4 regions of the Comamonas sp. A7-5 genome follow, and region 3 is predicted to be linked to each of the others. Evidence: predicted binding sites of a transcription regulator. Region 3 holds the regulator's gene; each other region holds the start of a gene.
What was found. The regulator sigma-54, encoded in region 3, starts transcription at its own class of promoters, with help from an activator protein. The targets are predictions, from matches to a motif close to TGGCANGNAANCTGCTTT.
Positions count from the first base shown of each region.

Region 1: nirB (nitrite reductase large subunit NirB) is a predicted target of sigma-54. The motif match lies at 1,491-1,508, and genes of this name have one in related genera.
Region 2: AAIL67_RS07815 (TorF family putative porin) is a predicted target of sigma-54. The motif match lies at 1,289-1,306, and genes of this name have one in related genera.
Region 4: AAIL67_RS18400 (BMP family protein) is a predicted target of sigma-54. The motif match lies at 1,200-1,217, and genes of this name have one in related genera.

Region 1 covers NZ_JBCPWO010000025.1:10,020-12,220, forward strand. The annotation lists gene nirB (nitrite reductase large subunit NirB) at 1-1,324, opposite strand, end outside; gene AAIL67_RS23700 (bifunctional protein-serine/threonine kinase/phosphatase) at 1,663-2,201, shown strand, end outside.
Region 2 covers NZ_JBCPWO010000003.1:510,058-512,258, reverse strand. The annotation lists gene AAIL67_RS07820 (sulfatase-like hydrolase/transferase) at 1-986, shown strand, start outside; gene AAIL67_RS07815 (TorF family putative porin) at 1,360-2,112, shown strand; gene glnK (P-II family nitrogen regulator) at 2,130-2,201, shown strand, end outside.
Region 3 covers NZ_JBCPWO010000005.1:446,564-448,764, forward strand. The annotation lists gene AAIL67_RS12440 (aspartyl/asparaginyl beta-hydroxylase domain-containing protein) at 1-299, shown strand, start outside; gene AAIL67_RS12445 (RNA polymerase factor sigma-54) at 489-2,090, opposite strand.
Region 4 covers NZ_JBCPWO010000012.1:22,623-24,823, reverse strand. The annotation lists gene AAIL67_RS18410 (GatB/YqeY domain-containing protein) at 1-417, opposite strand, end outside; gene rpsU (30S ribosomal protein S21) at 601-813, opposite strand; gene AAIL67_RS18400 (BMP family protein) at 1,314-2,201, shown strand, end outside.

The sequences.
Region 1 (2,201 bases), on a different contig from region 3:
CCTTGCTGACGTTGTTACACGAGCACAGTACCGCAGCGTCAGGCAGGGCGTCCACGCCGAGGCCTGGTTTGGCCGCGCCGTCGCTGGTTGGCAGGATGAGCTGGCCGGGTGCATCGGGCAACTCCATATTGTTGAGCGCCATCTGCAGAAGCGTGCCGTACTCTGCGGCATCCCCCACCAGCACGGCGCCCAGCAGGCGCTTGCCGTCTTCGCTGACAACGATTTTCTTATAGATCTGCTGCAGCTCGTCGGTGTAGTTAAAGCTGCGACTACCCGGCGTCTTGCCAAGTGCGTCCCCGATGCTGGCTACGTCCACACCCATGAGCTTGAGTTTGGTGCTCATGTCGGCGCCCGTGAACGCGGCATCGGCCTGTCCTGCCAAGTGAGCTGCGGCAACGCGGGCCATATCGTAGCCTGGCGCGACCAAACCGAAGACCTGCTCATTCCAGGCCGCGCATTCACCGACGGCATAGATGTCGTGATCGCTGGTGCGGCAGTGGTCGTCAATGACCATGCCTCCGCGCGGACCGATGGCCAGCATGCATTGACGTGCCAGTTCGTCGCGCGGCCGGATGCCGGCCGAGAACACGATCATGTCGGTTTCGAGATAAGTTCCATCGGCGAACACCATGCGATGGCGCGCCGTGGCGCCATCGGTGATCTCCACAGTGTTGCGGCTGGTGTGAGCCTGCACGCCCAGCGATTCGATCTTGGTGCGCAGCACGCGACCGCCGCCTTCGTCCACTTGGACCATCATCAGGCGTGGTGCGAACTCCACTACATGGGTTTGCAGCCCCATGTCGCGCAAGGCCTTGGCACATTCCAGCCCCAGCAGCCCGCCGCCCACCACTACGCCGCTTTGGGACTTGGCCCCCGAGGCCTGCATGGCTTCGAGGTCCTCGATGGTTCGGTAGACAAAGCAGTGAGGGCGGTCGCGTCCCGGCACACCCGGTACAAAGGGTGAGGAGCCCGTTGCAAGCACCAGCTTGTCGAAGGCCAGTACTTCACCATTGGTCAGTTGCAGCGTACGATCGCGCCGCTCGATGGAGGCAACGCGGGCATTGAGGCGCAGCGTCAGGCCCGGGCGGTCGTAGAAGCCCTCTGGGACCAGGGACAGATCGTCGGCGCTGCGGCCGTTGAAGAACTCCGACAGGTGGACACGGTCATATGCCGGGCGCGGCTCCTCACCAAGTACCGTCACTTCCCATCCTGCTGCGCAAAGGTCGGGAAATTGTTCGGTTAGAGCTTCGACATAGCGTTGACCCACCATGCCGTTACCAACAACGATGAGCTTTCGTGGTGTTTTATGAATCGCGTGGGGCATGCGATATCCCTTCGTCGGAGGGGAGTGAAGCGAGTTACGCTCCCTCTCACGGTTAAAAAACAAAAAAGGCGCTTGCGCCATGACCTAGCCACCTTTGGCCAGGTATGTCGCAAACGCCGTTGTCCTCAACTGTCGGAGCTACATTGCCCAGACCGTCGCTATCAATAAAGCATTTTTTATGCCAATCGTTTTCTTGCTCATGGAGCTTGGCAGTGCCGTGGTTCCAAACGAAGGTGCTGCTGATTCTGATCTACCGATGCATCAGTTCGGTGCGGTGTCCGCACAGGTAGGCACTCTTGTGGGGCGCGATTGCAAGGAATGCCATTACGGATTCGCTCATGCCTTTTGAACTGGATATCGGATGGGTCTCACGCTCCGGCCGTGCGCAGGACAACGAGGACTTCGCGGCAGTACAACTGCAGGACGAAAGTTCTGGCCACGCCAGCATGCTCGCCGCCGTTGCCGATGGTGTCAGTGCGGGTGGCTGGGGCCGTGAAGCTGCACAGACCACGGTAACCTGTTTGGCACGCGACTTCTTTTGCACGCCAGCCATCTGGGAGCCCACCGTGGCGCTGGACCGCATCGTGGGTGCACAGAACGCTTGGCTCTATGGCATCAATCGGCGGCGTCAGCCGGCCTATGGTCTGACCACGCTGACAGCTCTGGTTCTACGCGGGCAGAGTTTCACGCTGGCCCATGTAGGCGATACCCGTGCCTACCTGTTGCGACAAGGGCAGATCGAGCAGCTGACGGAGGACCATGTGATGGGCGGCGTGGACTTCGCGCACCGCCTCACGCGCGCCATCGGCCTGGAGGATAGGGTCAGCATTGACTATCGGCAAGGAGAAGTGCTTCCTGGCGACATTTTTGTACTGCT
Region 2 (2,201 bases), on a different contig from region 3:
TGGTCGGCAAATGGCATCTGGGCTACCCCCCGCATTTCGGCCCGCGCCTTTCGGGCTACGAGGAGTTCTACGGCTTTCATGCCGGCGGCGCCGACTACTTCGCCCACTGCGATCCGCGCGGGCGCCCCGACTTCTGGATCAACGAGGAGCCGCACACCGAAGACGGCTACCTGACCGACCTGCTGAGCCGCCGCGCGGTGGACTTCGTCAAGCGCCAGAGCGCCGAGCAGCCCTTCTACCTCTCGCTGCACTACAGCGCCCCGCACTGGCCCTGGCTGACGCGCGAGGACCGCGCCGAATCCGAGCGCCTGCAAGGCATGGGCAAGCACACCGACGGCGGCAGCATCGACACCTATCAGCGCATGATCCATCACATGGACGAAGGCATCGGCTGGCTGCTGGATGCGCTGGAGGAAAAAGGCCTGAGCGAGAACACGCTCATCGTCTTCACCAGCGACAACGGCGGCGAGCGCTTCTCCAATACCTGGCCTTTCGTGGGCCAGAAGATGGACCTGCTTGAAGGTGGCATCCGCGTGCCCTTGCTGGCACGCTGGCCGGCGCGCATGACGGCCGGCGCCGTCTGCGACACGCCCAGCCTGACCATGGACTGGTCGGCCACCTTCCTGGCCGCCGCCGGCGTGGACGCGCATGCCGACTATCCGCTGGACGGCATCAGCCTGCTGCCCCTGATGCAGGATCAAAGCTGGATGCCCGAGCGCGACCTGGCCTGGCGTATGAAGCACCGCGAGCAAAAGGCCTTGATCCGGGGCGACTGGAAATATCTGCAGATCGAGGGCATCGAATACCTGTTCAACATCGCCAGCGACCCGCGCGAGCGCGCCAATCTGCGTGATCGCGAGCCCCGGAAACTGGCCGAGCTGCGCAGCGCATGGCAGCACTGGAATCAGGAGCTGCCGCCGATTCCGCAGGAAGCCAAGGTTTCGCTGGTGTTCACCAAGGCAGACCTGCCCCAGGCCAGCTTCTGAGCTGAGCGCTGCCTGCAAGCCCATCGCCCAGGCGATGGGCTTTTTTGCGTCCACGCCCAAACAGAGAGCACGCACTCACTTTCAAATCACCTGTTTGGTGCAAAAACCGGATAAAAACCGGGCCATGGCGGTGCATTGCAAAAACGCACCATCCTGGTGCATTCGGTTCAGGCCGCAAACCGGGTGGCGAAAGTTGCGCTCAGTGATTGTGAAAACTCGTAGCTTTTTGTACCGGGCAGCTATGGCCCGCTGCCTGTTCTAGGGCCTTGGGCAGCGAACCGTGCCGCAGCCGCCGCAGAGACTGGCACGGTCTGTGCTTTGAGAGTTCATCCGAGATTTTTGCCACGAAATTTTCAAACCGGAGGAACCCTGAATGCCTAGTCCCGCTGCAAGCCGTTTCAAGACTTTCGCCAAGACTGCCGCCCTGGCCTGCGCCGTTGTCGCCCCCATGTGGGCCCATGCCCAGCTCTCCGCCAACGTTGCCCTGACCACCAACTACAAGTTCCGTGGTCAGGATCAGGACGCCAGCCGCACCAGGGCCGTCAAGCCCGCGCTGCAAGGCGGTTTTGACTACACGTTCGGCGACAGCGGCTTCTACGTCGGCAACTGGAACTCCTCCGTGGACTGGCTGCCCGGCAACTCGCTGGAAACCGACTTCTACGGCGGCTACAAGTTCAAGGCTGCCGATGTGGACTGGGACGTGGGCATGCTGACCTATGTGTACTCGGGCAACGCCAACGGCAACACCACCGAGATCTACGGCTCCGGCACCTACGGCCCGTTCACGGCCAAGTACTCGCACACGGTGTCCAAGGACTACTTCGGCTGGGCCGGCGCCAAGGCAGGCTCGGGTCTCAAGGGCCGCAATACCGGTTATCTGCAGTTCTCCTACAGCCAGGAAGTGATGCCCAAGGTGACACTGAAAGCATCAGTTGGTTACACCCATTTCTCCAGCGACATCAAGGACCTGGGCGTTCCCAACTATGTGGACTACAGCGTCGGTGGTGCCTATGACCTGGGCGACGGCTTCTCTGCCGCTGCGGCAGTGACCGGCGCCAACAAGAAGGCCTACTTCGGCGATGTGAACAAGGCGCGTCTGATTCTGACGCTCTCCAAGACTTTTTAATTTTTCAGGAGCCCGTCATGAAAATGGTGATCGCCATCATCAAACCCTTCAAGCTCGACGAAGTGCGTGAAGCTCTTTCCCAAATCGGT
Region 3 (2,201 bases):
CCGAGAACCGCTCGGAAGGCAACCGCATCGTGCTGTTCTGCGATGTGGAGCGCCCCATGACCAATGGCTTTGCCCAGTGGCTCAATCACTGGCTGGGCAAGAACGTGGTGGCCGCCGCCAGCTCGCCCAACAACGAGGGCGATCCGCGCGGCATGATCAGCAAGCTGTTCAAGATCTCGTTCTATGCGGGCAAGTACCGCCGCGCCTTCCGCGACTGGAATCCGACCTTCTACAAGATCCTCAAGTTCGGCCTGATGATTGGCGTGCTGGTCTGGTTTATCTGGTGGTTGGTTTCTTGATAACCCCCTGAGGCGCTACGCGCCTTCCCCTGGCCGGGTGCCCCCAAGGGGGACGGCAGCATCGCCGCAAGGGCAGCTCTTGCTCGCTGCCCCTTGCTTGAGGAATGCCTTATCAAGGCTCCCGCCCTAAAGACAGAACAAGAAAGCCGCTGTGCGATGCATCAGCGGCTTTCTTGTTTCTGCGGTGCCCTACAGCGCCTTGCGCAGCGTGGTCGTCGGTATCTTGAGCTGCTCACGGTATTTGGCGACGGTGCGGCGCGCGCACTCGATGCCCTGCTCTTTGAGCATATCGGCCAGCTTGGCGTCCGACAGCGGCTTCTTGGCATCTTCAGCATCGACAAACTGCTTGATCAGCGCACGCACGGCGGTGCTGGAAGCACTGCCGCCGGTTTCCGTGCCCAGGCCCGAACCGAAGAAATACTTGAGCTCGAAAGTACCCTGGGGCGTGGCCATGTACTTGGCCGTGGTCACGCGGCTGATGGTGGACTCGTGCAGACCCAGGGTGTCGGCGATATCGCGCAGCACCAGCGGGCGCATGGCCAGCTCGCCATGCACAAAGAAGTTCTTCTGCCGCTCCACGATGGCTTCGGAAACGCGCAAGATGGTGTCGAAGCGCTGCTGGATGTTCTTGATGAACCAGCGCGCCTCCTGCAACTGCTGCTGCAGCGCCGCATGACCGTCGCTGTTCTTGTGACGCCGCAGCACGCCGGCATAGATGTCGTGCACGCGCAGACGCGGCATGACCTCGGGGTTGAGTTGCACGGAAAAGTCCACCCGGCCCGCGCCGGACCGCACCGGGCGCACGATGACATCGGGCACCACGATATGGCGTTCCACGTCCACAAAGCGACGCCCCGGACGCGGCTCCAGCCTGGCGATCAGGGCCATGGCTTCGCGCAGCTGTTCCTCGCGCGCGCCGCACAGGCTGGTGAGCTTGCGCAGATCGCGCCGCGCCAGCAAGTCCATGGGTTGGGAGCAGATGGCCTGCGCCAGCAGCAGCCGGTTCATATGCGCCTCGGTCGTGCCCTCGTCCTCGGCGGTGCGGATCAGGTCGCGCAGCTGCAGCTGCAAGCACTCGGCCAGATCACGCGCGCCCACGCCCACGGGCTCCAGGCTTTGCAGCAGCTTCAGAGCAATGACAAAGTGCTGCTCCAGCTCCTCGCGCTCTTCCAGGTCGTCGCCGGCCAGGCTCTGCGCCAGCTCCTGCAGGGAATCCTCGAGATAGCCGTCGTCGCTGAGCGACTCGATGAGAAAGCGCAGCGCCGCCATGTCCGCCGCGCCCAGATGCAGGCTCAGCGCCTGACGATGGAGAAAGTCGGTCAGGCTCTGGTGCTCGCGCGCCAGATCGATGGCATCGGTTTCGTCATCGCCATCGCGGTTGCGCGTGGAGCTGCTGGCCGAGGGCGTATCCCACTCGCTGCTGGATTCGCCACCCCATTCCCCGTCCTGGCCGTCCAGGCCCTCGGCCTCCCAGTTCAGCGTTTCAGGGGTTTCGGGGTTTGATGTCTCCGCTACCGTTTCAGTAGCTTGTTGCGCTTGCGATGCATCTCTTTCAGCATGAATACCATCTGAAGTACTGTATTCACTGGCGCTATTAGCTACATCTACAGGAGCATCTCCCGCAGTTTCGGCCTCATCGCCCGCACGTTCCAGAAAAGGGTTGTCGACCAGCATCTGCTCGACTTCCTGCGCCAGCTCCAGGGTGGAAAGCTGCAGCAGCTGAATGGATTGCTGCAGCTGCGGCGTAAGCGATAAATGCTGCGAAACGCGTAGCGAGAGACCTGGCTTCATCGAGGCGCGGCCCCCAGACAATCATTGCAAACGCGCGCAGTGCTACGGGTTTGCCGCCGGGCCACCTCAAGGCAAACCTCGGCGCAGCCGGTCAGGGCCCCTTCTGGGGGC
Region 4 (2,201 bases), on a different contig from region 3:
GGACACCAGGCCCATATCGGCCTTGCCGGCCAGCTGGGCCTTGACGGCGCCCATCACCTTGCCCATGTCGCCAGGGCCGGAGGCACCCAGTTCGGCCACGATGGCCTGCACGGCTGTGGTGATCTCGGCTTCTCCCATGCGTTCGGGCAGATAGACCTTGAGCACTTCCATTTCGGCCTTTTCCACATCGGCCAGATCGCTGCGGTTGGCGGCTTCGAAGGCGGCGATGGAGTCCTTGCGCTGCTTGATCAGCTTGTCGACGATGGCGATGACGGCTGCGTCGTCGAGCTCGATGCGCTCGTCCACTTCCTTTTGCTTCATCGCGGCCTGCAGCAGGCGGATGGTGCCCAGGCGCGCGCTGTCCTTGGCACGCATGGCGGTCTTCATGTCTTCGGTAATCTGGGCTTTCAGGCTCATGGCTTTCTCCTTGGGGTTGGCGAATGGTGGTGCGCAGTGTGAACGGCGTTGACTATCCATTCGCAGGGAGGTCACTGCGCAGCAAGGCAAGCTGATGCAGTGGCCAGAAAACAAAAAACCCGCGCCTGGCGTCCCGAGCGCGGGTTTGCGGCTGTTTTAAGGCCGACTGGTCCTAATCAACGATTAGTACAGCTTCTTAGGCAGTTGCATGCTGCGAACGCGCTTGTAGTGACGCTTCACGGCAGCAGCCTTCTTGCGCTTGCGCTCGGCTGTGGGCTTTTCGTAGAACTCGCGAGCACGCAGATCGGTCAGCAGACCCAGCTTTTCGATGGTGCGCTTGAAGCGGCGCAGGGCAACTTCATAGGGCTCGTTTTCTTTGACGCGGATGGTAGTCATTTAATTTCCAGATATATCTGTGCTGACAGAGGGTTCTCGGGAAGATCGGGCCTGAGAGCCGTGAACAGCGGTTTCCCCGCCACTTTTTAACTAGTATGGCCGACGGGGTAATGCCAGCAAAGTCGAGCATTATAGACCAAGACTTGGTCTGCGTCTTGAATGGGGCGTGAAGCAATTCGGCGTCGGTCGCGCGTGCATGGTTTTGCGGCAGCAGGCAGGGCGTTGTCGCAGACCAGATTCAGGCACCGCCATTGTGCCTTTTGGACTATCGGCGGGTTCAAGTCGCGTGCATTGCGGAGCGAGGCCGGATGCGCAATGCAAGAGCACGGTGCTGCCCAGGCGCCAGGACAGCCGAGCCCGGCGCTGGGGTTTCTTGGGAGTATCGTGTGCACGGAAATTGCATACAGTTTGAGGGCTTTATTTCGTAACCGAGGTCAAGGAATAAGTGGGTTTCGTGCCTGTGCGCGTCGCTGTTTTTCTGTGTTCAAGGAGCTTCCATCTTGTCCAGCGCTTCTCATTTCTCATTTATTTCGCGTCGCCAATGGATGGCTTCGGCCGTGGCCGTGCCGGGCTTGCTGGCATTGACGGCCTGTGCCGGCAGGGCCGGAGTTTCCGGGCCTTCCGCATCCGGCGGTTCCCTGGTGGTGGGCGGTCTGTTTGCGGGCTCGCGCAGCGACAAGGGCTTTATGGAGGCCGGCTGGCGCGGCCTGGAAAAAGCACGCCAGGAGCTGGGCGTGCAGACCCGCTTTCTCGACGGCATGGCGCCCAGAAAGGAGTTGCTGGTGCCGGCTCTTACACAGCTTGCGGAGCAGGGGGCGCAGCTGGTGATTGCCCATGGCGGGCAGAACAATCAGGCCGCAGCCGAAGTTGCGGCGCGCTTCCCCAGGACCCAGTTCGTCGTGACCCAGGGCGCGGTACAGGGAGGCAATCTCTGCAGCTATGACGTGCTGCAGGAAGAGTCGGCCTATCTGGCCGGCGTGCTGGCAGCGCTGACCACCAAAACCGGTGTGGTTGGCCATATGTCGGGCATTCGCGTGCCCCCGGGGCTCAAGGGGCGTGCTGCCTATGCGGCCGGTGTGCGCGATACCGACCCCAGGGTCAAGCTGCTGACGAACTTCTCGGGCGATCAGGACGACAACGCTTTGTCGCACCGCATTGCCAAGGCCCAGATGGCTGCCGGTGCCGATGTGATCTTCACCATGCTCAACTCCGGCCGCGATGGCGTGACTCAGGCCTGCCGCGAAGCGGGCACGCGCCAGATTGGCAATGTGATTGACTGGACCACGGTGGACCCGCAGGTGTTCGTCGCTTCCGCCTGGGCCGATGTGGGCATTGGCGCGTTCTTGGCCGTCAAGGACATGCAGGAGCGCGGTGCGCCCGGCCCGGGT